3 regions of the Pseudomonas sp. GCEP-101 genome follow, and region 1 is predicted to be linked to each of the others. Evidence: riboswitches for the same ligand, from Rfam matches in the RefSeq annotation. Region 1 holds a riboswitch; each other region holds the start of a gene.
The links. Region 1 has a riboswitch for cobalamin ahead of cobG (precorrin-3B synthase). Riboswitches for the same ligand answer to the same signal wherever they lie in the genome.
Positions count from the first base shown of each region.

Region 2: another riboswitch for cobalamin. It lies ahead of N0B71_RS15015 (TonB-dependent receptor plug domain-containing protein); the one in region 1 lies ahead of cobG (precorrin-3B synthase).
Region 3: another riboswitch for cobalamin. It lies ahead of cobO (cob(I)yrinic acid a,c-diamide adenosyltransferase); the one in region 1 lies ahead of cobG (precorrin-3B synthase).

Region 1 is NZ_CP104011.1:2,554,363-2,564,283, forward strand. Features, by position in the region: gene N0B71_RS11665 (MFS transporter) at 1-839, shown strand, start outside; gene ssb (single-stranded DNA-binding protein) at 858-1,355, shown strand; gene N0B71_RS11675 (hypothetical protein) at 1,531-1,719, shown strand; gene cobJ (precorrin-3B C(17)-methyltransferase) at 1,851-3,500, opposite strand; gene N0B71_RS11685 (precorrin-2 C(20)-methyltransferase) at 3,500-4,240, opposite strand; gene N0B71_RS11690 (precorrin-8X methylmutase) at 4,240-4,866, opposite strand; gene cobG (precorrin-3B synthase) at 4,859-6,205, opposite strand; cobalamin riboswitch at 6,292-6,531, opposite strand; gene cbiE (precorrin-6y C5,15-methyltransferase (decarboxylating) subunit CbiE) at 6,599-7,810, shown strand; gene N0B71_RS11705 (cobalt-precorrin-5B (C(1))-methyltransferase) at 7,813-8,910, shown strand; gene N0B71_RS11710 (cobalt-precorrin-6A reductase) at 8,907-9,632, shown strand.
Region 2 is NZ_CP104011.1:3,283,839-3,293,759, reverse strand. Features, by position in the region: gene N0B71_RS15060 (amidohydrolase) at 1-71, shown strand, start outside; gene N0B71_RS15055 (TorF family putative porin) at 220-963, shown strand; gene N0B71_RS15050 (DUF3237 domain-containing protein) at 1,513-1,965, opposite strand; gene N0B71_RS15045 (hypothetical protein) at 1,999-2,313, opposite strand; gene N0B71_RS15040 (nuclear transport factor 2 family protein) at 2,310-2,681, opposite strand; gene N0B71_RS15035 (aldo/keto reductase) at 2,770-3,594, opposite strand; gene ddlA (D-alanine--D-alanine ligase) at 3,696-4,790, opposite strand; gene N0B71_RS15025 (ABC transporter substrate-binding protein) at 4,884-5,762, opposite strand; gene N0B71_RS15020 ((2Fe-2S) ferredoxin domain-containing protein) at 5,894-6,595, opposite strand; gene N0B71_RS15015 (TonB-dependent receptor plug domain-containing protein) at 6,595-8,550, opposite strand; cobalamin riboswitch at 8,644-8,850, opposite strand; gene N0B71_RS15010 (VOC family protein) at 8,920-9,348, opposite strand; gene N0B71_RS15005 (cupin domain-containing protein) at 9,510-9,878, shown strand; gene N0B71_RS15000 (helix-turn-helix domain-containing protein) at 9,883-9,921, opposite strand, start outside.
Region 3 is NZ_CP104011.1:3,413,272-3,423,192, reverse strand. Features, by position in the region: gene cobD (threonine-phosphate decarboxylase CobD) at 1-528, opposite strand, end outside; gene cbiB (adenosylcobinamide-phosphate synthase CbiB) at 528-1,661, opposite strand; gene bluB (5,6-dimethylbenzimidazole synthase) at 1,658-2,308, opposite strand; gene N0B71_RS15665 (cobyrinate a,c-diamide synthase) at 2,305-3,597, opposite strand; gene cobO (cob(I)yrinic acid a,c-diamide adenosyltransferase) at 3,824-4,435, opposite strand; cobalamin riboswitch at 4,706-4,930, opposite strand; gene N0B71_RS15655 (FUSC family protein) at 4,953-6,995, opposite strand; gene N0B71_RS15650 (ABC transporter permease) at 7,127-8,275, shown strand; gene N0B71_RS15645 (ABC transporter ATP-binding protein) at 8,272-9,057, shown strand; gene N0B71_RS15640 (MlaD family protein) at 9,058-9,921, shown strand, end outside.

The DNA.
Region 1 (9,921 bases):
TCATCCTGTTCTTCGTGCCGACCCCCGACCACCGCATGCAGCACCGCGAATCCAGCGTGGCCAAGCAGTCGCTGCTGCCGACCCTGAAGAACGGCGAACTGCTGCGCCTGGACGCCGGCATCCTGGTGCTGCACGCCATCCTCATGGCCAGCTTCGTCGCGCTGCCGCTGGCGCTGGTGGAGCGCGCCGGGCTGCCCAAGGAAGAACACTGGTGGGTCTACCTGACCGCGCTGCTGGTGGGCTTCTTCGGCATGGTCCCTTTCATCATCTACGCCGAGAAGAAGCGCCAGATGAAGCGCGTGCTCACCGGCGCCGTGGCGACCCTGATGCTCTGCGAACTGTTCTTCTGGGAGTTCGGCAACAGCCTCAAGGAACTGGTGTTCGGCATCATCGTCTACTTCACCGCGTTCAACCTGCTGGAGGCCTCGCTGCCGTCGCTGGTGAGCAAGGTGTCCCCGGCCGGCGGCAAGGGCACGGCGATGGGCGTCTATTCCACCAGCCAGTTCCTCGGCGCCGCCGTGGGCGGCATCCTGGGCGGCTGGATGTTCCAGCACGGCGGGCTGGACGGGGTGTTCATCGGCTGCGCCGTGCTGGCTGCCCTCTGGCTGGCGATTGCTGTTACCATGCGTGAACCGCCTTATGTAACGAGTATCCGCCTGCCTCTGTCCGACGAGGCGCTGCGCGATGCTTCGTTGGCTGAGCGTTTCAAGGCATTGCCCGGTGTGAGCGATGTGATGGTGGTCGTGGAAGAAGCGGCCGCTTATGTCAAAGTGGATTCCCAACAAGTTGATCGCACGTCCCTCGCGCGCCTCGCCGGCGCCGAGCAGGCGACGTGCTGAAGCCTTTAGGAGAGCGTCATGGCCCGTGGGGTTAACAAAGTCATTCTGGTGGGTAACGTCGGTGGCGATCCGGAAACCCGGTACATGCCCAACGGCAACGCGGTGACCAACGTCACCCTGGCCACCAGCGAAAGCTGGAAGGACAAGCAGACCGGCCAGCAGCAGGAGCGTACCGAGTGGCACCGCGTGGTGTTCTTCGGTCGCCTGGCGGAAATCGTCGCCGAGTACGTGCGCAAGGGTTCGCAGATCTACGTCGAAGGCAGCCTGCGTACCCGCAAGTGGCAGGGTCAGGACGGCCAGGACCGTTACACCACCGAAATCGTGGTGGACATCAACGGCAACATGCAGCTGCTGGGCGGCCGTCCGGGCGCCGGTGGTGACGACGCTCCGCGCGCTCCCCGTGAGCCGCAGCAGCGTCCGCAGCAGGCCCAGCGCCCTGCGCCGCAGCAGCAGTCCCAGCCCGCGCCGCAACCGGCTCCGGACTACGACAGCTTCGACGACGACATTCCGTTCTAGGTCGAACGGAATCGTCACCCAGAGCGCAGCCTTCGAGCTGCGCTTTTGCGTTTCTGGGACGCTCGTTTTGGCGAAACTTCGTAAGAGTCTTTCTCGCGGGCGAGTATTTAATTAGCTAGCTAATTAAATGATTCTGGCATTGCCTTGATGTACGGCAAAACCGGAGAAGAAAGACATGAGCATTACAGTGACCGAGCGTGACGACGACCATAAATCCCGCGAGTTCCGCGCCCACGGCGGGCGTTGCTGGGATGTGCACCAGGAAGGCCAGTTGGTCGGCATCTTCCATACCGAAGGCGAGGCGCAGGCCTACCGTATTTCCCTGGAGCTGGAAGCACGTTACCGCCACGCGGCGGAGTACTAAGGCAAGAAGGTCCCGTGGCGCCGGCCGCGCCACGGGGCGTTTCCGGTAGGAGCGAGCTTGCTCGCGAACCTCTCGGCACCAGCGCTGCCGGGAAATCTGTTCGCGAGCAAGCTCGCTCCTACAGAAAACGGTCAGCGATACCAGCGCGGCGTGTACACCCAGTCGCCGCCGCCCGCGCGGGGGAAGCGTCGGGTAAGCGACGAGCCGACGATCACCAGGGTGCGCATGTCCACCATGTCCGGCACCAGCTCGCCGAGGGTGACGACGCGCAGCGCCTCGGCCGGGCGGCCGATGTCGCGGCCGAGCACGACCAGCGTGTGCGCTGTGCGATGGCGGCGAACGATGTCCAGCGCGCGCCCCAGTTGCCAGGGCCGCGCCTTGGAGATCGGGTTGTAGAAGGCCATGGCCAGGTCGGCGGCGCCGGCGTGGTCCAGGCGCTGCTCGATGGTCTCCCAGGGCTTGAGGTTGTCCGACAGCGAAATCAGACAGAAATCATGCCCCAGCGGCGCGCCGGCTTTGGCGGCGGCGGCCAACGCGGCGGACACCCCCGGCAGCACCTCCAGTTCGACCCCATGCCAGTGCGGGTCGCTGCTCTCGTGCAGCGCCTCCATTACCGCGGCGGCCATGGCGAACACGCCCGGGTCGCCGGAGGAAATCACCACCACGCGCCGACCGCTGGCGGCCAGCTCGAAGGCGTGGCGGGCGCGTTGCATTTCTTCGCGATTGTCGGTGCAGTGGCGCACCTGATCATCGCGCAGCGGCTCGGCCATCTTCACGTAGGTCTCGTAGCCCAGCAGGTCCTGGGCTTCGTCCAGCGCGCGGCGCACGGCGGGAATCATGAAGTCGCTGGCGCCGGGGCCAAGGCCGATCACGCTGAGTCGCCCGCGCGGCTGGCCGATACCCTCGGCGTCGGCCGGGCTGGCGGCGCGGTGCAGGTGGAAGGAGTCGCCCTGCAGCACGGCTGGCGGCAGCTCGTCGTCGCCGTCGATGAAGCGCAACGGCACGCCCAGCTCGCCGGCGGCATCGGCCAGGGCCGGATCGGCCATGCGGCAGCGGGGCGCCACCAGCGCGGCCAGCGACGCTTCGGCCAGCCCGGCTTGGGCCAGGCCCTGGCGGATGCGCTCGGGCAGTTGCGAATCCACCAGGGTGACATGGGCGAGGACGAGGCGCGGGTGGATGCGCAGCTCGTTGTACGCGATGCCTTCGGCGCGCGCGTCGATGCGCAGGGTATGCGCGGCATCGTCGGCCAGTGGCAGGTCCAGCTCGTCCAGCCAGGGCGCGTCGCCTTCGATGCGCAGGCTATCGCCGCCCAGCAGGTCGGAAACGAAGCGCTTGCCTTGTTCGATGTCCGCCAGCGCGTAGCCCGGAGGCGGATCGAGCAGGCAGGCGCCGAAGCGCAGTTCGCCGCTGGTGGTGATGGCCGGGGGCACCTCCAGCGCGGCGGCCATCTCGCGAGCCATGCGGTTCACCCCGCCGAGCCCGCCAAGCAGCGGCACCACGGCGCTACCGTCTTCGGCGACGGCCAGCACCGGCGGTTCCCCGCCCTTCTCGATGAGCAACGGGGCGAGGGTGCGGATGACGATGCCGGCGGCGCACAGGGCGATGATCGGGGTGCCGTCGCGGTAGAGCTGGCGCAGGGTGTCGCCGAAGTTCGCGTAGGACTCGTCGGCACCTTCGACGCGGTCCTTCAGGCCCAGCACACGCGCCTGTGGATAAATGCCCTGCAGGCGCCGCGCCGTGGCCAGCGCGCCCTGGCCGAGAATGACGATGGCCGCGCGCATCAGCCGTTCCACCGCTGGCCGGGGATGACGATCATCGAGAAGTACGGCGAGGCCATCGGGTCGACCTCGTCCAGCGCAACGATGCGCTGCTCGCGCATGGTGGCGCGCTCGACGTAGTGCGCGCCGCCGTCGCGGCCCAGCTCGTGCAGCACGCGGCGGACCTTGTCGAAGTTGCGGCCGAGCTTCATCACCACCGCCGCGTCGGCGTCGGCCAGGCGGCGCTTGAGTTCCTCTTCCGGCAGGACGCCGGACAGCACCGACAGGCTCTGGTTGCGATACACCAGCGGCACGCCGAGCACCGCCGCGCTGCCGAGCATCGAGCAGACGCCGGGTACGACTTCGGTGTCATACCGCTCTGAAAGACGGTCATGCAGGTACATGTACGAGCCGTAGAAGAACGGATCGCCCTCGCAGATCACCGCCACGTCGCGGCCGGCATCCAGGTGCATCGCCACTTGCTGGGCGGCGGTGTCGTAGAAGTCGCTGATCACCCCTTCGTAGGTCAACGGCGGCTCCAGCTTCTCGGTGGTCACCGGGTAGACCAGCGGCAGGCGCTGCTGCTCATCGAGCAGGTGTTGCTCGATGATGGCGAAGGCGTTGCCACCCTGGCCGGCATGGTGCTTGGCCTTGGCCACGAAGTAGCCGATCACCGGGGACGCGCGCAGCAGGCGCAGGGCCTTGAGGGTCAGCAGTTCCGGGTCGCCGGGGCCTACGCCCAGGCCGATGAGGCGGCCGGTCATCACTCCACCTCCGTGGCCAGGGCGTTGACGGCCGCGGCGGCCATCGCGCTGCCGCCACGGCGGCCGCGCACGATCACGTAGGGCACGCCGCGGCTGTCGGCAGCGAGGGCGTCCTTGGACTCCATGGCACCGACGAAGCCCACCGGGAAGCCGAGAATCAGCGCCGGTTTCGGTGCGCCGGCGTCGAGCATTTCGAGCAGGTAGAAGAGGGCGGTCGGGGCGTTGCCGATCACTACCACGCTGCCTTCCAGGTGTTCGCGCCAATGCTCCAGCGCCACTGCCGAGCGCGTGTTGCCCAGCTCGCGGGCCAGCGCCGGAACATCCGGATCGTTGAGCGTGCAGATCACCTCGTTGTGCGCCGGCAGGCGCGCACGGGTGATGCCCTCGGCGACCATCCGCGCATCGCAGAGGATCGGCGCGCCGGCGGATAGCGCCGCCCTGCCGATGGCCCCGGCGCCCGCGGAGAAGCGCAGGTCCTGGACGACGTCGACCATGCCGCAGGCGTGGATCACCCGCACGGCGAGTTTCTCAAGGTCCGCGGGGATGGCGGACAGATCGGCTTCCGCGCGAATAGTGGCGAAGGATTGGCGGTAGATCGCCAGGCCGTCGCGAATGTAATCAAGCATCGATGGAGACTCCGGGGGCGGCCAGTAGATCGCCGGCGGCCTCGAGGGACAGGTTGCGCGCCAGCGGGTGGCCGAAGCCGGCCAGGCCATCGGCGCGACGGAACAGGTCATAGCGGCCGTCGGCGACGGCCAGCAGGGTGTAGGGGGCCACGTGGGCGGCGGCGCAGGAGCGCGGGCAGCCGCACAGGTGCACGCCGGCGGGCGGCGCATGGCGCAGGCGTTCGGCCAGGCGCAGGGCGTCGGCCTTGGTGTCGGCCAGCCCGCGGGCGCAACCGCTGGAGCCACTGCAGGCGACCAGGCGCGAGAGCGGCTGCGCGGCATCCACCAGCAGGCCGAGGTTGGCCAGCGCACCCAGCACCACGGCAGCGTCGGCCTGCGCCACATCGGGCAGGATGAGGCTCTGCCACGGTGTCAGGCGCAGCTGTCCGCCGCTGAAGCGTTCGGCGAGATCGGCCAGGCCGAAGAGGGTGGTGCTGTCGAGGCGTCCGAGGACGAATCCCGCGCCGATCATGGCGTGGTCCGGCAGGCGTTGCGGATGAATCCCGAGGTGGCCGAACGCCCGTGGTGCAGGACGCCGCCAGTTATCCACAGCCGGTCCGAGCTGCAGTTCGAACGGCAGGCGCTGTTGCAGGCGCTCCAGCAGCAGGTCGTCGCGCAGCATCTCGCGCAGGTGGCGCAGGCGCGTCTGGCCGTCGCCGGCGAGATCGAGGAACAGGTGCAGCAGGGTGTCCACCAGCACGGGCACCTGTGCGGCGGTCACAGCGGCGAGGGCAGGGCGATCGGTGGCGCGCTGCGGCGGGCAGCCGGCCAGGCCGACGGCGAACAGCGGCGCGGCGTCGGCGGACATGGCCGACAGCCAGATATCGTTGGGATGCTCCAGCATCGCCAGCGCTTCGCCGGCGTCCAGCTGGATGCCGAACTTGGGCGACAGGCCGTGGAAGCGCGGGGTGCGTTCCAGCAGGTCGAGCAACTGGCGGGCGAGCGGACTGGCATCGAAAGCGCTGCCAGGGTCCAGGCCCAGCGCCGGGCTGACCAGCAGGTTGCGCACGTCGTCCGCCGCCAGCTCGCGGGGGCCGAGGCCGGCCGCCAGCAGGTCACGGCTAAGCGCGCTTTCGGCGCCGGCGTGCACGCCGCGGATCTGCAGGTTGGCGCGGTTGGTCGCTTCCAGAACGCCGCCGGCGTGGCGCTCGGCGGCCAGGGCAATGGCGCGCGCGGCGGTGGCATCGAGTTGCCCGCACGGCAGCTTGATGCGGCAGATGCCGCCATCGCGGGAGGCCACGATACGCAGCAGGCCGGGGCAGGCATGCGGGCGGACGGGCAGAGCGGAGGAGTCGTGCACGGTGGTCACCAGGGCTGGGTCGCGGTGACCTGCGAATCCCCACAGGGGATTTCACGACACCGATACACCCCGCTCGATGTCTGCACGCGCGACTGGTTTCGTCGGCAGGTCTCCTGGCTGGCAGGTCCTCATCCAGCGCGGCCTTCCCGGTTGCCCAGTGGCCTGGCCGGCGGCACGGAACATCGTTCTCGTGCCGCCGCATTGCGCGGACTCGCTGCTTACAGTTGCGGGGGCAGCCACGGCTTAACCGTGTTCCCTCTTCGGCTCTGGGAAACCCACCGTGAAAGGCGAAGCGTCCTACGAGCACCGACGAAGCGGGTATTATGCCTGCTTTGCCCGACGTCAGGAAAAGCCTGCCCGTCGGATCGATCGTCGCACCCCAGAGGACATTTCATGACGCCCTGGCTGACCATCGTCGGCATCGGCGAGGACGGCTATGCCGGCCTCGGCAAGGCCGCGCGCCGCGCCCTGCTCGCCGCCAGCGAAGTGATCGGCGCGCCGCGCCAGCTGGACCTGCTGCCGCCTTGCCTGGGCGCCCGCCGCCAGGCCTGGCCGAGCCCGTTCAGCCTGGAGCCGGTGCTGCGCCGGCGAGGTGAGCCCACCTGCGTGCTGGCCAGCGGCGACCCGATGCTGTTCGGCGTCGGCGCGAGCCTCGCCCGGCAGGTACCATCCGAGGAAATGCTCGTGCTTCCCGCGCCGTCCTCCGCCTCCCTGGCCGCGGCGCGGCTGGGCTGGGCATTGCAGGACTGCACGCTGCTCTCGCTGGTGGCACGCCCCTTGGCCGCCCTCCATGCGCAGATTCACGATAGCGCGAAGCTGCTGATCCTCAGCAACGATGGCAGCAGCCCGGCCGCCATCGCCGCGCTGCTGCGCGAGCGGGGGTTCGGTGCCAGCCGCCTCAGCGTGCTGGAGCACCTGGGCGGTGATGCCGAACGACGCATCGACGGGCTCGCCAGCGACTGGTCGACGAGCGAGACCGCTGCGCTGAACCTGGTCGCGGTGCAGTGCGCGGCGGGCGCCGAGGCGATTCGCCTGCCATTGACCACCGGCCTGCCGGACGACGCCTACCGCCATGACGGCCAACTGACCAAGCGCGACGTGCGCGCCGTCACCCTGGCGCGGCTGGCGCCCCGGCCGGGCGAGCTGCTGTGGGACGTCGGCGCCGGTTGCGGCTCCATCGGCATCGAATGGATGCGCGCGCACCCGAGCTGCCGCACCCTGGCCATCGAAGCCAACGAAGGGCGTCAGGAACATATCCGCTTCAACCGCGATGCGCTTGGCGTGCCGGCGCTGCAACTGGTCTGCGGCGCGGCGCCGGAAGCCTTGCAGGGGCTGGAGCGGCCCGATGCGATCTTCATCGGCGGCGGCGTGACCCTGCCCGGCGTGTTCGAACAGTGCTGGGAGCAGCTCAAGCCCGGCGGCCGGCTGGTGGCCAATGCCGTCACGCTGCAGAGCGAGTCCCTGCTGCTGAGCTGGCGCGCCCGCATCGGTGGCGAGCTGACCCGGCTGTCGGTGTCTCAGGCCCAGCCGCTGGGCGGCTTCGATACCTGGCGTGCGGCGTTGCCGATCACCCTGCTGGACGTGTGCAAGCCTCTGGCCGACTGACGATGCGCGAAGAGACTTCCGAAGCACCCCGCCCGCTGCGCAGCGGCTACACCACCGGCAGCTGCGCCACGGCCACCAGCTTGGCGGCGGCGCGCCTGCTGCTGACGGGTGAGGCGCTCGACGCGGTACAGATATCCCTGCCCAAAGAGCGCAGCGCGACGCTGCGCCTGGCGTTCTGCCGGCTCATCGCCGAGGGTGCCGAAGCCGGCACGCTGAAGGATGCCGGCGACGACCCGGACGTGACCCACGGTGCGCTGGTCTTTGCCCGCGTCACCTTGAGCGCCGAGCCGGGCGTACGCTTCCGGGCGGGCGAAGGTGTCGGCACCGTCACCAAGCCGGGGCTGGTGCTGGCGGTGGGCGAGCCGGCGATCAACCCGGTGCCGCGGCAGATGATGCAGGCCAACCTCGCCGCGCTGGCGGCGGAGTGCGGCTACACCGGCGGCTTCGACGTCACGATCAATATCGAAGGCGGCGCCGAGCTGGCGCTCAAGACCATGAACCCGCGCCTGGGCATCCTCGGCGGCCTGTCGATCCTGGGCACCACCGGCATCGTCCGGCCGTTCTCCTGCTCGGCCTACATCGCCTCGATCCAGCAGGGTATCGACGTCGCCCGCGCCAACGGCTTCCGCCACCTGGCCGCCTGCACCGGCAACGCCAGCGAGGACGCCATGCGCCGTCGCTACGGCTTCGACGACACCGCGCTGATCGAGATGGGCGATTTTGCCGGCGCCGCGCTCAAGCACCTGCGCAAGGTGCCGGTGGAGCGCTTCAGCGTCTGCGGCGGCTTCGGCAAGATCAGCAAGCTCGCCGCCGGCCACATGGACCTGCACAGCCGCCACTCCAGCATCGACCTGCCGCAGCTGGCCCAGTGGGCGGCGGACATCGGCGCGTCGGCGCAACTGCAACAGCGCATGCGCGACGCCAATACCAGCCAGCAGGCACTGGCGCTGTGCCGCGCCGAGGGCATAGCGCTGGGCGATGCCGTCTGCGCCCGCGCGCTGGCTTTTGCCCGGCGCATCGTGCCCGCCGAAGTGACGCTGGAAGTCTTCGCCATCGACCGCCAGGGCAACCTGGTGGGCGAGGCCCTGGAGGTGCGATGAAGCGAGTATTGCTGCTGGGCGGCATCGGCGAGGCGCTGGCCATTGCGCGCCGTCTTGGGCCGCAGCACCTGTACAGCCTCGCCGGCCTCGGTAAGGTGCCGGACGACCTCGCCTGTGAGGTGCGGGTGGGCGGTTACGGCGGCGCCGAAGGCCTCGCGGACTTCATCCGCCAGCGCGGCTTCGACCTGCTGCTGGACGCCACCCATCCCTACGCCGCGCAGATCAGCGCCAACGCCGCCTGTGCTGCGCAGCTGGCCGGCGTGCCCTGCTGGGCGCTGCGGCGCCCGGGTTGGCAGGCGGGCGCCGATGATGACTGGCGCGAGGTGGCCGGTTGGCCAGCGCTGATCCAGGCGCTGGAACCATTCAGGCGCCCGCTGTTCACCCTGGGCCGCGAGCCGCTGGAACACCTGGACGAGATTCCCGCCCACCAGCACTGGACCGTGCGCTGCCTGCAAAGCCTGCCCGGCAACGCGCGCGCCGACGTACTGGGCGCGCGCGGGCCGTTCTCCCTCGACGGCGAGCGCGACCTGTTCACCCGCCTGGGCACTGACGTACTGGTGAGCAAGAACAGCGGCAGCCAGGCCACCGAGCCGAAGCTGCAGGTCGCCCGCGAGCGCGGCGTGCCGGTGCTGATCCTGGCGCGGCCGGTGTTGCCCGCGGTGGACCGGGAGTTCGACAGCGTCGAGTCGCTGTGGGCGGCGCTGGAGCGCGGCCTGTCGTAGGCAACTGTCTTCATCTGAAAATCCGTGCGTGTATTTCCCTCTCCCTAACCCTCTCCCTTCGGAGCGGGGCGCGCAGCCAGGGCGGGGGAGAGCGCAGGTGCGATGCTTCAGGTAGGAGCGAGCGTGCTCGCGAACCCTCGTGTCGCGCATTGCCGCAGGTCGCCCCTCTGCCACCGAGCCACCCGGACGGTTCCATTGAACGACCCGGCGCGGCGGTGTTCACAGCTTCGTAGTGGTTCGCGAGCACGAACTCGGCGTCCCCCTCGATCCTACGAACGTTGTCGCGATG
Region 2 (9,921 bases), 730 kb from region 1:
AAGCCCGCGTGCTCCACACCCTGTTCGAAGGCCGCGAAGTCTACCGCGCCGACGACCAACCGGCTCTCTGAGCCGGGCTCCTGCGCCGGGGCATGAACACCCCCGGCGCCTTGCCCGCCAGCCCAGCCCTTTCGTGACGCTCCTCGGCCATGCCGAAGGGCCGGCGCTGCGCGGGATTTTTCCGCTGCCCACAGACAATCACAACAAAGGGAACCCCGTATGAATCGCCCGCAATGGCTTGTCGGCGCGCTGCTCGCGTGCGCTCCGCTCACCTCCGTCCTGGCCGTCGAACTGGGCCAGGGCTTCGCCCTGCAGATCGACACCGCCCTGGTCAGCGACTACCGCACCCGCGGCATCTCGCAGACGCAGAACGACCCGGCCGCCCAGCTCGGCCTCACGCTGCAGCATGCCTCCGGCGCGTACCTGGGCGTATGGAGCTCCAATGTCGATTTCGGCGGGGGTTTGAAGACGCGCCAGGAAGTGGATTACTACGGCGGCTGGTACTGGCAGGCCAACGACGATGTCGCCCTGGACCTGGGCTACATCAAGTACGCCTATCCCAGGGAAAGCCAGTTCAACCAGAGCGACACCTACGCCATCCTCCACGCCTACGGCTTCGAGGTGGCGGCCTACTATGGCAAGGACTACCCCACCTACTTCGGCGAAGACCAGGCCAACCTCTACACCTACCTGGCCTACAACGCCGAGCTGCCGGCGGAGTTCAAGCTGCGCGTACGCTACGGCCGCAACGACGCCAAGGACCCGCTCTACCTCGCCGGGGACGGCAGCACCCGCGATACCTACCATGAGTGGGAAGCCAAGCTGAGCCACGAGCTGCTGGGCTTCACCTGGGCGGTGAGCTACCTCGACACCGACCTCTCGCAGAACGAATGCCGCACGCAGTTCGGCTTCGGCGACGTGTGCACGGCCACGGTGGTTGCCAGTGTGAGCCGGAGTTTCTAGTCCAGCCGCTCGGGCGCCGCGATGGGGCGTCTCATCGTGGTAGCGCGTCCTGCTCCGAAGGGAGAGGGGCTGTCCGTGGCGGCTGACGCCTTGGTTTCAACCTGCTCCATACGGTCCCCTCTCCCTTCAGGGAGAGGGTTAGGGAGAGGGAGCCCCCAGGCACGAACGTGACTGTTGCTCCTGCGAGCATCACGCGGGTTCGCGAGCAAGCTAGCTCCTGCAGTTTCGACAGCGGTGCGCTCTTTGTAGGACCGAGGGGGACGCCTAGTCCTTGCTCGCGAACAGCGGTCAACGGCGAAGGGCGATGCGAGCGCAGCCGCCTCCCGAAGGCTAATGATTGCCACACGCGTGATCGCGGGCATGGCCCGCTCCTACAGGATAGCGAGGTGCCACGTGGTTTCGCGAGCAAGCTCGCTCCTACAGGTTTAGCAGCGGTGCGCTCTCTGTAGGAGCGAGCTTGCTCGCGAACAGCAGGTCGCGGTAGCGGCCTACGCGATCGAAGCAGCCCTCGAGCAGGCGGCACAGCGGATGAAGGCGGGAAAGCCCGCGTCAATTGTTCAGCGAGAAGATGCGGTACTCCACCCACCCCGGCCCCAGCCGCCCCTCGCCCACGGCCAGTTGGTGGTTGAGCCAGCGGTAGCGGTCGTCGCCGACCTCGAAGCGCGGCTGGATCATGAAGTAGGTATCGCCGTAGTCCGTGCTGTCGCCCCGCGACACCGCGTGGATGGTCTTCGGATTGGCCACCAGCAGGCCGTTGTGCTGCATGAGGATGCGCGCACCGTCGTCGGTGCGCAGCACCAGGCGTACGTCCAGGTGCCAGCCGCCGTCGCTGTCCACCAGGATCCAGTCGCCGCCGCCGGGCAGTACCTCGCCGCTCAGCCGCTGCCCCTTGAAGGTGCCGCCGCCGGCCGCGGAAATCAGGCGCTGGCCGTGCGGCACGCGGCCGATCTCCAGCGGCACGCTGGCCTTCACGTTCATTTCCATCAACGGCTCGAGCTTCATCGCCGGCTCCCGTGCACGGTCGTCGTAGACGCATCAGTAAAGCAGGCGCAACACCGCCCGGCCATTCGCCCAGGCCGCTGGCCTGAAGCGATAGCGCAGCAGCCGGCCCAGGCGGCGCAGGACGTCGCGCCCCCGGTCGTCGAACAGCTTGGCGCGCAGGGCGATGCCCACCTGCCCGGCATGCCCGATGCGCAGGCGGGCGAAGTCATAGTCGATCTGTTCCACGGCCTGCCGGGAGTAACGATCACGCAGCAGGCTATCCGGCAGTTCGCTCTCCTTCGCCTTGGCGTAGAGGGTGATCAGCAGGGTTTCCGGCGTACTGCGCAGGGTGATGCGTTTCCGCGTCATTCGTGCAGGTAGTAGAGCTTGTTGACGATCTGCCAGCCGTTGCCGATGCGCAGCAGGGCCAGGTAGTCGGTGAAGTGCATGCCGAGGAATTCGTCGGTGACCTTGGCCACGGCGCTGTCGCCGGTGATGTCCAGCGACTTCAGTTCCCACGGCGGCGGCGCCCCCTCGGAGGGCGGCGACTCAGCCTTGATCGCGCCGATGAACTCGTCCAGCGAGGCCCACTCCAGCGCGCCATGGTAGTGGCCGATGATCTTGCAGGACGGGTGGAAGGCCAGGCGCAGCCGCGCCTCGTCGCCAAAGGTCATGCCCTCGACGTAGTCCGTCAGCACGCGGTTGATGGCGGCGCTCTCCGCCGTGTAGTTGCTCATCGCTGCAGCCCTCCCGGCCGGTGACCATGGGGCAAGGCTAGCACCCTGCCCCGGCCACGCCCCGGCGAGCGACGACCGGGGCACGCTGTCAGACCATCGCCAGCGGCCGCTTGCGCGTGGGCGGCGGGAAGGCCGCGTCGAGAGCTGCAATATCCTCCGGCGTCAGGCGCACGTGCAGCGCGGCGGCGTTATCGCGGATGTGCAGCGGCTCCACGGCCTTGGGAATGGCGATCACGCCCGGCTGGTGGATCAGCCAGGCCAGGGCCACGCGCGCCGGGGTGGCGTCGTGGCGGCCGGCGATCTCCGCCAGCACCGGGTGGCGCAGCAGCTTGCCGCCCTGGCCCACCGGGCAGTAGGCCATCAGCGGCATGCGCTGCTCCTGGCACCAGGGCAGCAGGTCCCATTCGATACCGCGTTCCTCCAGGCTGTAGAGCACCTGGTTGGCGGCGCAGGCCGGCTCGCCGAGTTCGTGCAGGTCGTCGAGGTCGAAGTTGGACACGCCCCAGCGCCTGATCTTGCCCGCCTCACGCAGGCGTTCGAAGGCCTCGACGGTTTCCTCCAGCGGATACTGGCCGCGCCAGTGCAGCAGGTAGAGGTCCAGGCAGTCGGTGCCCAGGCGCCGCAGGCTGCGCTCGCAGGCCTCGGGGATGCCGCGCCGGCTGGCGTTGTGCGGGTACACCTTGCTGACCAGGAAGACCTGGTCGCGCAGGCCCGCCAGCGCCTCGCCGACCACCTCTTCCGCACCACCCTCGGCGTACATCTCGGCGGTGTCGATCAGCGTCAGGCCGCGCTCGATGCCGTCGCGCAGGGCAGCGACCTCGCGCTTGCGCTGGGCGCGATCCTCGCCCATGTGCCAGGTGCCCTGGCCGATGGCGGGAACGGCGGTGCCGTCGGCAAATACCACAGTGTTCATCGCGTGCTCCTTGTTGCGCGTGTAGGGGGACACGGGGCCAGCCGCCCGAAACCGGGCAACGGCCCCTCAGGGTAGCGCAGAAGCAGGAGCCGGGTTTGCGATCAGCGGTTGGTCTGCAGGTTCCGGCGCGCGGCGTGGCGCTCGAGAGCGAGGTCGACCAGGCGGCTGACCAGTTCGCTGTAGGTCATCCCGGCGGCCTGCCACAGCTTGGGATACATGCTGATGCGGGTGAAGCCGGGCAGCGAGTTCAATTCGTTGATCAGCACCTCGCCGCTGTCGGTGAGGAACACGTCGACCCGCGCCAGCCCCGAACACTCCAGGGCGAGGAAGGCCTCCACGGCGAGCTGGCGGATGCGCTCACTGGCCTCGACGGGGATATCGGCGGGTACCACGACCTTGGCCGCGTCCTCGTCGATGTACTTGCTGTCGTAGGAGTAGAAGCCGCTGCCCACGACGATCTCGCCGCAGCCGCTGGCGATCGGCTGCTCGTTGCCCAGTACCGCGCACTCGATCTCGCGGCCCTTCACGGCGGCCTCCACCAGCACCTTGTCGTCGAAGGCCAGCGCCAGGCGAACCGCTTCGTCGTACTGCGCCTCGTCCTCGACCTTGCTCACACCCACCGAGGAGCCCATGTTCGCCGGCTTGATGAACAGCGGCAGGCCGAGCTTGCGCTGTGCCTCGGCGAAGGGCGTGCGCGCGGCGTTGGCGCGGGTCAGGGTGAGGAAGGGCGTGATGGCGAGGCCGGCGTCGCGCAGCAGGCGCTTGCTCACGTCCTTGTCCATGCAGATGGCCGAGCCCAGCACGTCGGAGCCGACGAAGGGGATGTCGGCCATGCGCAACAGGCCCTGCAGGCAGCCGTCCTCGCCCTGGGTGCCGTGAACGATGGGGAAGATCACATCGACATGGTCGAGCAACTGGCGGCTGCCGGTTTCCACCAGCTGCTGCTCGGCCTTGCCCGGCACCACGGCCAGCTCGCGGTTGGAGCGGTTGAGGGCGATCAGCGCCGGGTTCTCCTGGTTGAGCAGGTAGTCGGAGGCATCGTTGAGGTGCCAGCGGCCTTCCTTGTCGATGCCGATCAGCACCGGTTCGAAACGCTCGCGGTCCAGCGCGTCGACGATGTTCTTCGCCGATTGCAGGGACACCTCGTGCTCCGCCGAACGCCCACCGAAAATCACCCCAACGCGCACCTTGCCCATGACAGCCTCCACCTGATCGATGGGCGCTTTCTAACACGCGCACCGGTGCTTGGGTAGGAACAGTGAGCGGCGAACAGACGAGCCGCGCCGCCCTCAGAAACCGTTCAACGCCTGCGCCAATTCGCGGGCGGCCTGGCCGCTGTGCACGCCGGGGAACAGGTGGGTGAAGGGCAAGGCCACGAAGCGACCCTCGCGCACCGCGCGCAGGCGCGAGAGCAGCGGGTCGGCACGCAGCGTGCGGATCTTCTGCGCGGCCGTGGACCAGCTCGCGTCGGCCAGCAGGATGACGTCCGGGTCGCGCGCCAGCAGTTGTTCGGTATTGGCGGTGAAGCTGCCCAGGTCGACGTCCTCGAACAGGTTGCGGGCGCCGGCGGCCTGCAGCAGCTGGGTGACGACGCCACGCCGCCCCTGGCTGGCCAGCCCGTTGCTGGCGCTGTCGAGGTAGAAGACGTCCAGCGGCTGCCGGCGGGTGGAAAGGCGCCGGGCGTCGGCCCGTTCGGCGCGTTGCCGGCGGATCAGTTCCTGCGCCCGTTGTGGCTCGTCGAGCAGCTTGCCCAAGGTGCTCAGGTCCGTCTCGACGCCCGCGAACAGATCGTCCTGCCACACGCCGCATCCGGCCTCCAGCAGGTAGCTGGCGACGCCGTGGCCGGCCAGTTCCCCGCGGGACAGGTTGCCCAGCCGGAACGCCGAGGCGAAGCCGGCCACCACCAGGTCCGGGCGCTGCGCGTACACCGCTTCGGCCGAGGGATACAGCCGCGCCAGCAGCGGTACGCCGCGATAATGGCCGTCGCTGACGTCCAGGTCGTCATCGATGTAGGCCACGCCGATCAGTCGCTTTCCGGCGCCCAGCTCCAGCAGCAAATCGGCGGCGTGCTGGTTGAGGGCGAGGATGCGCTGCGGCGGGTGATCGAGCTGCCAGGTCTGGGCGCAGTTGCGGTAGTCCTGTGCGGCGGCCGTCGTCGTGGCAAGCAAGATTGCGAACAGCAGCGCCCCCTGTAGGAGCGGGCCACGCCCGCGATCGCGCGCATGGCGCGCTCCTACCTTCGAGCCACTGTGCGTCAAGCGGTTCGCGAGCGAGCTTGCTCCTACCAAGAGCAGGCGCCTCATGGCTCGTCCACCCGCAGCTCCGCCACGGGCACGCCATCGCGCAGGTGCTCGGCCACCACCCGGCACACCTGCTCGTCGCTGCGCAGGCCATACCAGACCCGCTCGGGATACACCGTCAGCAGCGGCCCGCGGTTACACGGGAACTGGCAGCCGGTGCGGGTCAGCAAGGCGCCCTCGGCATTCTCGTGCAGATCGAGGCGGACCAGCTCGCGGCGCAGGGTCTTCCACAGTGGCAGCGCACCGCGGCGCACGCAGCGCGGCCCGGTGCAGAGGAACAGGTGACGGCGGTGCGGCGGCGGCGCCCGCCAGTCCGGCTGCGCGGGCACGGCGCCGACGTCCCGGCACTCCAGCCGCTGCGCCGGGTCCTCGATCGCCGCCAGCACCGCCGCCGCTTCCAGCCCGCGCCGGCCCAGCGCCGAGGCGGTGACGTTCGCCACCGGCGCCTGCGGATAATGCGCCTGCAGCGCCGCCACTTCGGCGCACAGCCAGTCGAGGTAGGCGCCATCAGCGCTCGGTTCGAGGTCCACCAGCAGCACGTCTTGACGCTCGGCAAACCCCGCGCGCAGGCGCGTCCACAGCCCTTCGAAACCGTCGCCGGTGTCGACGCACTCGACATCGGCCAGACGCGTCGACACCTCGCGGAGCAGGCGCTCGCCCTGGGCGCCGGCCAGCGGGCCGACCAACAGGATGGCCTTCATCAGAAGCTGAAGGTGTAGCGCAGCTCGGCCGTGCGCGGCCGGCCAAGGTTGTCCACCTGGCGGAGGCCGTTGCTGGTGCGGCCGGTGGCGTAGTCGCGGTCCAGCAGGTTCTCCAGCAGCAGGCTCAGGCGGTGTGCGCGGGCGGCATCGAGGTAGCGGTAGGCGTCGCCGTCGAGCACCGTGTAGTGGCCGTAGTCATCCCCCTGGGCGCTGACGATGGAGCCGACATAGCGCGTGGCAAGCCCCGCCCCCCACTGGCTGTCGTCGTAGCCCAGGCGCAGGCGGGCGAAGAACTGCGGGATGTTGTTCACCGCCACGCCCTCGCGGCTGTCCACCAGGTTGCGCGTGGCGTCGGCCCAGAGCTGCCAGCGCCGACCGAGCTGCCACTGGCCGCTGGCTTCGGCCCCGCGCACGGTGATCTCGCCGTTGCCGTTCACCCACTGGTCGCCGGCGAGGGTGATGAGGTCGGTGATCTCGCGGCGGAACAGCGTGACGCTGCCGCTCCACGGCTGGTCGAACAGCTCGCCGGTGTAGTCCAGGCCCAGCTCGGCGTTGCGGCTGCGCTCGGGCTTGAGGTCGCGGTTGCCGACTTCCTCGCCCGGTTCGTTGACGAACAGCTGCTCGGCGGTGGGCAGCTTGAAGGCGGTGCCGAACTGGCCGCGCAGCTTCAGCTGCCGGGTGAGGTCATAGAGCGAGGTGAGCATCCACACGGTGGCGCCCTCGCCGCCGGCGATCGCCTCGCGGCGCACCCCCAGGCTCGGGTGCCAGTCGGGCAGCGCCGCGATGCTCGGCCGCAGTTGGGCATAGAGCGCGTGGGACTCGGCCTGCTGGTTGTCGATGATCAGCACATCGTCCTGGCCCTTGTACCACTGGTTGTCATTGCCCAGGACCAGTTCGTGGCCGCCCGCCAGCGTCGCCTTGCCTTCGAGCTGCGCGCCCCAGTCGGTGAAGCCCCAGTAGTCGTTGTGGTTGAGCACCTGGGTGCCGCCGCCCTGCAGGTTGTAGACGCGGTCGTAACGGGTGTCCCAGTCGTTGAGGTGGGTCTTGGCGAACCAGCTGAAGTCGTCGCCGACGCGCTGCTGGAAGGTCGCCGTGGCGATCTGCTGCACGCGGTTGTTGCGGGTGTGGCGGTTGGCGGTGGGCCGGGCGAAATCCAGCGCGGCGTCGGCATTCTGGTAGAACAGCTCCAGCCGCGAGGCCTCACCGATGGCCTGGATGGCCTTGGCGCCGAACACGTTGACGTCGTAGGAGCGGCGCTTGTCGCTCAGCGTGTCGGTCATGTCGCGGTCGCGGTACGGCTGGTAGCCGTCGGAGCGGTTGTGGCTGACGTAGGCCATCAGCCCGAGGTCGCCCAGGCCGGTCTGCACGATCTGCTCGGCGCGGGCGTCTCCGCTGCGGCCCTTGAAAGTGTCCAGGCCGAGGTTCACTTCCCCGGATGCCACGCGGCTGCGCGCGCTGCGGGTGATGATGTTGATCACCCCGGATACCGCCTGCGTGCCAAACAGCAAGCCCTGGCCGCCCTTGAGCACCTCGATGCGCTCCACCGCGGTGGTCGGCAGGGTATCGAGGTAGATGCCGCCGTAGAGGCGGTTGTTCAGGCGCACACCGTCCAGCAGGATCAGCGTGTCGTCGTTGCGTCCGCCCAGCAGCGAGTAGGTGCCGTAATCGAACGGGCCGTTCTTCGGCGCGACGAACAGGCCGGGCACATACATCTGCAGCACGCGGGTGAGGTCGGCGCCGGGGCCGGCGCGTTCGATCTGCTGGCGGTCGATGACCTCAAGCCGGCTGCCGTAGCGGGCCATGTCGGCTACCGTGGTGGATTCCACCGATGGCGCGCTGACGACTTCGTCGGCCAGGTCCAGTGGCGCCGCCGCGAGCGGCGAGCCGAGCGTGCAGAGGAACAGAACGGGACTCCAGCGCAGCGCGCGCCGGTTCAGGTCGGGAGAGTGTTGCAAGGTGATCGCCTCGAAATCGGGATTTCGCAGGCGGCGCAGCGAGGCCCGGAACGAGCGCGCCCGGGGACCGGCTCACGCCCGCCCACCGCGGGTTTGCCAAACAGGTTCCAGGCCGGTCTCCGGGCTTGCGAGGGTCGTGGAACATCCGCCTTCCCATGCCTGAGCACAGTGGCCTCGTGGATGCTCCGCTCGCTTACCGTTGCGGGGGCAGCGCCGGACTGATCGCACGAAGGCGACGCACCGGCTTCCCGTTTCACCCCACGCACGGCGGCGGGGGGCACCTGAAACGGGAGGCATCTGAACATCGGCTGGCGGAAAGCGTCAAGCGCGGGGGTTGGGCAGGATGTTGCAGGCGCGGCGCGGGCGCCCTCAGTGCCAGGGATCGTAGGTGCCGAAACTCCAGATGTGCCCTTCCGGGTCGCGGCAGGTGAAGCCCTGGCCGCCGTAGTCCTCGTCCTTGATGTCGATGACGATCTGCGCGCCGGCGTCGACGGCCGCGCGATACACGACTTCGGCGTCTTTCACCACCACGTAGATGCTCTGGGTGCAGCCGCCGATCTCGTCGGGCTGGCGCATCAGCCGGCCGTATTCGTTGTCGTGCAGCGAGCCGAGCATCACCAGCCCGCTGCCGTCGGCCAGGGCCAACTGCGCGTGGGCGATACCGCCGTGGTCATCGGCGACCACCAGTTGCCGCTGGAAGCCGAACGTGGCGCACAGCCAGTCGATGGCCTGGGGCGCATCGCGGTAGCGCAGGCAGGGAATGACGCTGGGGCGGGTAACGGGAAAAGGTGTGGACATGGCGATCTCCGAGCAGCAACGAGCGCAATGCTCTGAGCATAGTCGCGCGCTTTTCCCCGCCCAGCCCGCCGCGGCGACCGACAGCCAAGCGCAAGTTCCTGCAAGATGGCTCGCCCGACGGGTCGTAGTGTCGGCAGACCGATTTCAAGGAGCAACACACCGTGACCCAACGCCAACCGATCAACCTGCAGGACAAGCTCGGCCGCATCACTGACACCTGGCAGCCGCGGGTGATCGCCGAGATGAACGACTACCAGTTCAAGGTCGTGAAGCTGCACGGCGACTTCGTCTGGCACAGCCACGCCGACACCGACGAAACCTTCATCGTGCTCGACGGCGAGTTGCGCATCGACTTCCGCGACGGCCCGCTGACCCTGCGCGCCGGCGAGCTGTACGTGGTGCCGCGCGGCGTAGAGCACAAGCCCTATGCCGAGCACGAAGTGCAGGTGATGCTCATCGAACCGCGCGGCGTGCTGAACACCGGCGACCAGGGCGGCGAACGCACGGCGGAGAATGATCGCTGGATCTGACCGCTCAGAGATCCAGCAGGTCGGCGTGAATCCCCAGCGCCTT
Region 3 (9,921 bases), 860 kb from region 1:
CGCCAGACTGTGCTCGGGCGTGCAGTCCATGAAGGCTTCGTCCACCACCAGCCAGCCGCCACGCTCCAGCAGGCGCGCATGCCATTCCAGCAGCACGCCGGCATCGATGCGCCGGCCGGTGGGGTTGTTCGGGTTGACCACCACCAGCACGTCGAAGCGCTCCAGGTGATGGGGCACTTCCTGGTCGCTGACCTCGCGCAGGATGTGCCCGGCGGCACGCCAGGCCTCGGCGTGCTCGGCATAACAGGGCGACACCACGCCAACCTTGCCCGGCCGGCGCAGGCGCGGCAGCAGCTGGATCGCCGCCTGGCTGCCGGGCAGCGGCAGCAGCTTCTCGGCGCCGTAGTAGCGGCGCGCGGCGGCTTCCAGGCCGTCGCCGTCTTCGGGCAGGCGCATCCAGGCGGCGGCCGGCACGCTGGGCAGCGCCCAGGGCCAGGGCGAAATGCCGGTGGACAGGTCCAGCCACTCGGCGAGTGGAATGCCGTATTGCTGCGCCGCTTTGCGCAGCCGTCCGCCATGTTCGAGCATCAGAGCACTCCGAGGATGAGGATGACCGCCAGCCACAGCAGCACGCCCTGGCGCACCAGGGCCAGCGCGCGCCAGATGTCCGCGGCGGTCGGCGCCGGGCCGTCGCCCAGTTGCGGGCGTTGGTGCAGCTCGCCGTGGTAGCGGGCGGAGCCGCCGAGGGACACGCCCAGCGCGCCCGCGCCGGCCGCCATCACCGGGCCGGCGTTGGGGCTGTCCCACTGCGGCGCCTGCGTGCGCCAGCAGCGCAGGGCGAGGCGGGTGTGGCCGAGCAGCGCGTAGGTGCAGGCCACCAGGCGCGCCGGGATGTAGTTGAGCACGTCGTCGATCTTCGCCGCGGCCCAGCCGAAGCGCTCGAAGCGCGCGTTGCGGTAGCCCCACATGGCGTCGAGGGTGTTGCTCAGGCGATAGAGCACCACGCCCGGCGCGCCCGCCACGGCGAACCAGAACAGCGCGGCGTAGACGGCGTCGCTGCCGTTCTCCAGCACCGATTCGGTGGCGGCGCGGGCCACGGCGGTGTCATCCAGTTCGGCGGTTTCGCGGCTGACCATGTACCCCACGCGCAGCCGGGCTTCGCTGAGGTCACCGGCACGCAGAGCCAGCGCCACCGGCTCGGCATGTTCGCCCAGGCTGCGCAGGCCCAGCGCGGCGTACAGCGCCAGCGCCTGGACGACCCAGCCGACGCAGGGCAACAGGCTGAGCAGCAGTGCGATCAGGGTCAGCGGGATGACGGCGATGATCCAGGCGGTGACACCGTGGCTGCGCCAGGCGAGGCCGGGGGTGTCGCTTCCTGAGATTTCGGAGCAGGTGGGAGGCCCCTCTCCCCCGCCCTCTGACTGGGCGTCCCCCCCATGAAGGGAGAGGGAGTTAGTCTGGAGCTGCAGGCCAGCAGTGCGCTCGCCGGAAGCCTCGAAATTTGGCACAGCTCGACTATCCCCTCCCCCTTCGGAGCGGGGCGCGCAGCCAGGGTTAGGGAGAGGGGGCTTTTCGGTGCTATCCGCCACTCGCGAACGATTGAACCGCCGCTCCAGCCGATCCGCCAGGCGCCCGAAGGCCACCAGCGGGTGCCAGCGCTTCGGCTCGCCCAGCAGGGCATCCAGCGCCACGCCAAGGACGCTCAGCAGGGCCAGGCTCATGGCTGCTCTCCCCAGCGGTTCTCGAACAGCAGCTCGCTGAGCGCGCGAGGTTGGCGCCAGCCTTCCAGGGCCAGCATCGGCGCCGGGTAGAACTCGCTGACCGGGCCGAGGCAGATCACCGCCACGGCCTCGGCCCCCGCCGGCAGGCCGAGCAGTTCGCCCAGCGCCGCCGGGTCGAACAGCGACACCCAGCCCATGCCCAGCCCCTCGGCCCGCGAGGCCAGCCAGAGGTTCTGGATGGCGCAGGACAGCGAGGCCAGGTCCATGTTCGGCAGCGTGCGACGGCCGAAGACGTGCGCCTCGCGGCCATCCATCAGCGCGGCCACCAGCACTTCGGCGCAATCCAGCACGCCCTCGACCTTGAGCCGCATGAATTCGTCGGAACGTTCGCCCAATGCCTCGGCAGTGCGCACGCGCTCCGCTTCCACCAGCCCGTGGATCGACTGGCGCAGCGCCCGCGAGGTGACGCGGATGAAGCGCCACGGCTGCATCAGGCCGACGCTGGGCGCCTGGTGCGCAGCTTCGAGCAGGCGCGCGAGCAGGTCGGGCGCCACCTCGCCGCCACAGAAGTGGCGCATGTCGCGGCGCTCGGCGATGGCGCGGTAGAGCGCGGCGCGCTCCTCAGGGCTGTAGGCGTGCTCGGTCATGGTCTCAGCAGCGCGGCGGCGGCGTCCGGGTCGGACGGCAGGTAGAAGTGGATATAGGACGCGGTGAGCCGGCCGCGGCGGAACACCGCTTCGGCCACCGGTTTGCCGTTGGGGCAGACGCCACGGGCCAGCGGCGCGTCGCCGCTCTCCAGCAGCGAATGGTGGAAGGTGTGCCCGCGCAGGGTGCCTTCGGGCAGCTTCACCGCCTGCAACGCCAACGCGGCGAGGCGTTTCTGCATGCGCGCCTCGCCAGGCAGCAGGCCGACCAGCGCGGCGCGCTCGCCGGCCACGTCGGTCAGCGCGTCGAGCAGATAGAGCATGCCGCCGCACTCGGCGAGGATCGGCTTGCCCCTCGCGTGGTGCGCGTGGATGGCCCGGGCCATGGCGCGGTTTTCCGCCAGCGCCGGCAAGTGCAGCTCCGGGTAGCCACCGGGCAGGTAGAGGCTGTCCACCGCCGGCAAGGCCTCGTCACGCAGCGGCGAGAAGAACAACAGCTCGGCGCCCAGCTCGCGCAACAGATCAAGGTTGGCCTGGTAGAGGAAGGCGAAAGCATTGTCTCGCGCGACGCCGATACGCACGCCATCAAGGCGCGGCGACGCGCGGCGCGGCGCGGGCGCGGCAAAGCTCACCGGCGCCGGCAGCTCGGTACTGGCGCTGGCGGCCAGGGCATCGGCGGCGGCGTCCAGGCGGGCGTCGAGGTCGGCCAGCTCGTCGGCCTGCACCAGGCCGAGGTGGCGGCTGGGCAGCTCCACTTCGGTATCGCGCGGCAGCGCGCCGTACCAGCGGATCCACTCCGGCAGGCTGTCGCGCACCAGGTCGCGGTGACGCTGGCTGCCGATGCGGTTGGCAAGCACGCCGGAGAACGGCAGGTCGCTCTGGTAGGTTGCCATGCCGACGGCCATGGCGCCGAAGGTTTGCGCCATGGACTGGCCATTGATCACCGCCATCACCGGCACGGCGAAACGCCGCGCCAGGTCGGCGGCCGAGGGCGAGCCGTCGAACAGGCCCATCACCCCTTCGATGAGAATCAGGTCGGCCTCGCCGGCCGCTTCCCAGAGCAGGCGACGGCTCTCTTCCTCGCCGACCATCCACAGATCCAGCTGGTAGACCGGCGCGGCACTGGCGCGGGCGAGGATCATCGGATCGAGAAAATCCGGGCCGCACTTGAACACCCGCACGGTGCGCCCGAGGCGCGTGTGCAGGCGCGCCAGGGCGGCGGTCACGGTGGTCTTGCCCTGGCCCGAGGCGGGGGCGGCGATCAGCAGTGCGGGGCATTGGCGCGCCGTCATCGGGAGCGCTCCCCATGGTGAGTAAAGAGCACCCTCACCCCAGCCCTCTCCCAGGGGGAGAGGGGGCCGTTCGGCGTGCCGCGATCCATTGGTGCTCGCCAGCAACTGTTCTGTGGGAGCGCAACGGCAGCGTAGTCGTCAATCGACTGATGGCATTGCAGCAGGACGCACCCAACTGCTCCCTCTCCCCTCGGGAGAGAGCTGGGGTGAGGGCGAGCCCCGTACATCAGAACTCCACCCCTTTCTGCGCCTTGATGCCGGCCTTGAAGGCATGTTTCACCAGGCCCATCTCGGTCACGGTGTCGGCGGCCTCGACCATCGCCGGCTGCACGCCACGGCCGGTGGCGACCACGTGCTGCATGGGCGGGCGCGCAGCGATATCGGCCAGCACGGTGTCCAGTTCCAGGTAACCGTGCTTGAGCGCGATGTTCACTTCGTCCAGCACCACCAGGCCGACCTGCGGATCGCCGAGCAACTGGCGGGCGACGTCCCACGCGGCCTGGGCCTTGGCGATGTCGCGCTGGCGGTCCTGGGTTTCCCAGGTGAAGCCTTCGCCCATCACGTGGAAGCTGACTTCCTCGGGGAAGCGGCGGAAGAACGCTTCCTCCCCGGTCGTCGCGGCGCCCTTGATGAACTGCACCACGCCCACCTTCATGCCGTGCCCCAGGGCACGGGCGACCATGCCGAAGGCCGCGCTGCTCTTGCCCTTGCCGTTGCCGCTGTTGACCAGGAACACCCCGCGCTCGCCCTGGGCCTGGGCGATCTTCTCGTCGATCACCGCCTTCTTGCGCTGCATGCGCGAACGATGGCGCTCGTCCTTGTCCGGGGATTCAGTCATGGCAGGGGACTCCTGAAAGGCAATGCACGAGCGTCGGCCTGCCGGCCAGGTGGCAGCGCGCGGGAAGAGGAAAAAGCAGGGACGCACCGCCGGCGCACGACGGCGCCACGCGGTAGTGGCCGCCCAGCGCAAAGGCTGGCGACCCGGGGAATAGGGATTTCACCTGAAGGATTCTCCGCCGCTCTCACCCGCGCGGCACTGACCAGTCGGGGCAGACGGAGGACGGCAACGCGCGGCGCGATGCGCCGACGTCGGCAGCGCCTCCCGCGATGCCATGCGATGCAGCAGGCCGGTCTCCGGGCTTGCGAGTGGAAGCGCCTGGCGTTTCCCAAGGAACCGCGCCTTCCCATGCAGGAGCACAGTGGCGGAATGCGGTTCGAAGCTCGCTTACCGTTGCGGGGGCAGCGCCGGAATGGTCGATTGCGCATCGACGTCACCGGCTTCCCTGTTTCACTCGCGGCTTGCGCCGAGAGCACCTGAAGCAGGCGCGCAGCTTAGTGGCTGGCGCAGGCCACGGTCAATTGCGCCGTTCGGCCAGGCCGATACCGGCGAGCAGCGAGAAGGTCTCGCGCGGCATCTCGTGGCACCAGCGCACCCAGATGGCACGCAGTTGGCCTACCGCGGCCCGCGCCTGGCGACGCGCACCTTCGTCCAGCCAGGGATTGGCCTGCAGCGCGTGCAACAGCACCTGCTCCACCTCGTCCAGGGCCTGTTCGCGATGGCGGCGCGGCCCGCCATCGAGCAGCAGTTGCCGCAGGCGCGCCAGGTAGGCCTCGCGTGCCCGCCGCAACGGCCCGCGCGCCTGGCTCAGGCTGTCGCGCAGGAACAACAGCTCATCGGCCATGCCCAGCACGAACAACCCGCCCCGCCAACGGGCGCGGCGCTCCTCCGGCAGGCTGTCCTGGTAGCGCATCAGGCGCAACAGGCGGTCCGCGCTGCGGCCATCGAACCACCCTTCCAGCTTCGCCAGCGGGCCGCGGGTCAGCCAGGCGAGGTCGGCCAGCAGTGCGCCCAGCACCCGCCGGTAGTGGCGCTGGCCCGGCCGCAGTTCGACGAGACTGAACACCAGCACGGCAAACCCCACTCCCAGCACGGTGGCCAGTGCGCCATTGAGGAAGTGGTCGAGGTCATAGACCATCTGGTTGCTCGGCCCCACGTTCTTGACGAAGAAGATGCAGAACGCCGAGGCCACCGCCGCGATGGGCGGCCGGGTCATGCACAGCGCAGCGATGAACAGCGGCACGCCCAGCACGCCATACAGCGCGGCGAAGCCCTCGCACAGCGGCAGAATCAATAGCAAGGCGACGGCGGCGACCGGAATCGATATCACGATGCCGCGCAGGAAGTTCAGGCCGGCGGCGGCTGGATTGTCGCGACTGGCGAAGAGGCTCAGCACCACGCCGGTGATGGACGCCGCGCCCAGGCCACTGGGCCAGGCCGTCACCACCCAGAAACCCGCGATGCAGAGGAAGGCCAGTGCGCTGCGCACGCCCGCCAATACGCCGCGCTCGATGTCCCGGTGCCAGATGATCGGTGTCGGCGCGCCCGGCACCGCTTCGCCGTAGACCAGCGCCTCCAGGCTGCGCCGCGACTGGCTGGCGCGCTCGACCACGGCCAGCAGGTGCTGCAGGTAACTGCGCGCCGGGGCGGTCTCTGCACGCTCCAGCGCGCTCGCCAGACGCGCCTTGCAACCGGCGAAATCCGGCTGGCCTTCCGCATCCAGGCAGTCGCGCACCTGCTCGCGCCACGGGAGCAGCGACGGCGCGTCAGGCGCGTCGAGCAACCGTCCTTCCCGCGCTGCGCGGCGGGCGGAGCGCAACAACCCGAGCAAATCGGCGTTCAGCGCACGCAGCGCCGACACCCGCAGGCGCCCGCTCGGGCCTTCGAACCAGGCCTGCTCCTGGCGGCCATCCAGCTCCAGAATGCTGCCCAGCGTGGCGATCAGCGGGCCGCGCTCATCGCTGCCGAGCATTTCCGTGGAGGCGGCCTTCAGCGCCGCCGACCAGACCTTGCGCGCCTGCTCCAGCAGCTGCTGCTCGGTGCTTCGCGGCCACAGCAGCATGCTGAACAGGGAGGCGCAGACGATGCCCAGGCTGATCTCCGAACACCGCGCCACGGCCTGGTCGAATACCGTCAAGGGCGCCGCCGACGCCGGCAAGGCCACCACGGCGGCGGTATAGCCGGCCAGCACGAAACCGTAGGAAGCGAAATTGCGCAGCATCGACGCGCCGGCCGTGCAGAACGCCAGCCATGCCGCCATCGCCAGCAGGAACGGCAAGGGCGCCTGCCCCAGCCAGGCGACCAGCGCCACCGACACGCCAGCCCCAGCGAGGGTGCCGAGCAGGCGGAACACGCTCTTGGCCAGCACCATGCCGCTCAGCGGCTGGCTGACCACGAAGACGGTCATCAAGGCCCACGCCGGCTGCTTCAGCTCGAAGTAAAACGCCAGGTACAGCGCGATGCCGCCCGCCAGCACCGACTTGGTGGCGAACTTCAGATCAACCAGGCGCGGTCGCAATACCGCGCGAAGGAATTCGGACAACAACGGAAAAGCAGGCATGGCGGCGACACCGCTGAATGACCGGCGGACATTGTTAGTTAGCTTGCTAACAATGTCCAGAAACATCCCGTAACCCCATCATTTCCATCCCGACCAATGGAGTCGGCAGAGAATTTCGCTAGACTCGCAGGATGACCGCGACCGCTCAAGCCGGCCAGATCCGGCTGGACCCCACCCCGCCCCAACCTTCGTTGCAGATCAGCGGCGACTGGACGCTCACCCATTTCGCCGAGCTTCAGCGGCAAGTGCACAGCCTAGGCGAACAGGGCAAAGACGCCACGACCCTCGACTTTACCGGCCTCGGCGCGCTGGACACCGCCGGTGCCGCGTTGCTCGCCGAGATCATCGGCAGCGCGCGCATGGGCCAGCTGGAACAGGTCGCCCGCAACCTGCCCGCCGAACGCCAGGCGCTGCTGCGCGCGGTGGGCAGCGCCATCACCCAGTGCCGGCTGGACGAAAAGGCGCCGGCGCCGAGCAACGCCCTGATCGATGTGCTGGAGCGCATCGGCATTGCCACCCTGACCTTCCGCGAACATGTGGTCGGCCTGCTCGGCTTCATCGGCCTGACCCTGCAGACCCTCGTGCGCAACCTGCTGCGACCGCGTCGTTGGCGTCTCACCTCGCTGGCCGCGCACATGGAGGAAACCGGGCTGGACGCCGTGCCCATCGTCGCCCTGCTCACCTTCATGGTCGGCGCGGTGGTGGCCTTCCTCGGCGCCACGGTGCTGCAGAAGTTCGGCGCGGCGATCTACACGGTGGACCTGGTCGGGTTTTCCTTCCTCCGTGAATTCGGCGTGCTGCTGACCGCGATCCTGCTCGCCGGCCGCACCGCCAGCGCCTTCACCGCACAGATCGGCTCGATGAAGGCCAACCAGGAAATCGACGCCATCCAGGCCCTGGGCCTGGACCCGGTGGAGCTGCTGGTGCTGCCGCGGGTGCTGGCCCTGCTGCTGACCCTGCCGATGCTGACCTTCCTGGCGATGATCTCCGGCATCTTCGGCGGCGGCGTGGTCTGCGCCCTGGCGCTGGACATCTCGCCGCGCATGTTCCTCTACATGCTGCAGAACGACATCGCCGTGCAGCACTTCCTGGTGGGCATCGTCAAAGCCCCGGTGTTCGCCTTCATCATCGCCGTGATCGGCTGCCTGGAAGGCTTCCGCGTCAGCGGCAGCGCGCAGTCGGTGGGCGAGCACACCACCTCCAGCGTGGTCCAGTCGATCTTCGCGGTGATCCTGCTGGACGCGGTGTTCGCGCTGTTCTTCATGGAGATGGGCTGGTGAGCGAACCGATCATCGTCGTCCGCGACCTGGCCAACCGCTTTGGCAGCCACGCCGTGCACGAGCACCTCGACCTCGACGTGATGAAGGGCGAAATCCTCGGCGTGGTCGGCGGCTCCGGCACCGGCAAGTCGGTGCTGCTGCGCAGCATCATCGGCCTGCGCCAGCCCAGCGAGGGCAGCGTCCATGTATTCGGGCAGAACCTGCCGGCCTTGCCGCCGCTGGAACGCTCGAAGCTGGAACGGCGCTTCGGCGTGCTGTTCCAGAACGGCGCGCTGTTCTCCTCGCTGACCGTCAGCGAGAACATCTGCCTGCCGCTGATCGAGCATGCCGGGCTGTCCCGCGCCGATGCGCAGTTCATGGCCAAGGTGAAGATTTCCCTCGCCGGCCTGCCACCGGACGCCGGCGCCAAGTACCCGGCCGAGCTCTCCGGCGGCATGGTCAAGCGCGCCGCCCTGGCCCGCGCCCTGGCGCTGGACCCGGACATCCTGTTCCTCGACGAACCCACTGCCGGCCTCGACCCGATTGGCGCGGCGGCCTTCGACCAACTCATCCTGACCCTGCGCGACGCCTTCGGCCTCACCGTGTTCCTGGTCACCCACGACCTGGACACCCTCTACACCATCTGCGACCGCGTCGCCGTGCTGTCGCAGAAACGCGTGCTGGTGGTAGGGCCGCTGGACCAGGTCGCCCAGACCGACGACGCCTGGGTGCAGGACTACTTCCACGGCCCGCGTGGCCGTGCTGCGCTGCAGGCCACCGAACACCTGCGGGAGGAAAGCTGAATGGAAACCCGTGCCCATCACGTGCTGATCGGCCTGTTCACCCTGGTCGTGTCGATCGGCGCGCTGCTCTTCGCGCTCTGGCTGGCGCAGTCGAGCAACGACCAGAAGTACAAGGTCTATGACGTGATCTTCAACGAGGCGGTGACCGGCCTGTCCGAGGGCGGCACCGTGCAGTACAGCGGCATCCGCGTCGGCGACGTGGTGTCCCTGCGCCTGGACCCCAACGACCCGCGCAAGGTGCGCGCGCGCATCCGCGTCTACGACAGCACGCCGATCCGCGAAGACACGCGCGCCAAGCTGGCCCTCACCGGCGTCACCGGCCAGGCCATCATCCAGCTTTCCAGCGCCGCCCAGGACAGCCCCCCGCTGGTGGCCCAGGACGGCCAGGTGCCGGTGATCAAGACCATCCCCTCGCCCTTCGCCAAGCTGCTGGCCAACGGCGAGGACATCGCCACCAACGTCAACAACCTGATCAACAACGTCAACCGCATGTTCTCCCAGGAGAACGTCGACCGCATCAGCCGTACCCTCGACCACATCGACCAGGCCACCGGCGTGGTCGCCGAGCAGCGCGACGACATCCGCCAGACCTTCAAGGAGCTGGCCGCCGCCAGCGAGCAGGCGCGCATCACCCTGGCCAACGCCAGCCAGTTGCTCGAACGCGCCAACCAGACCCTCGGCACCCGTGGCCAGAGCATCCTCGACGACACGCAGAAAACCCTCACCGCCCTGCGCAGCAGCAGCGAACGGATCGAGCAACTGGTCAACAGCAACTACGACTCGGTGAACGGCGGCCTCAGCGGCGTGGGCGAACTCGGCCCGGCGATCCGCGAACTGCGCTCCACCCTGGAAGACCTGCGCGGC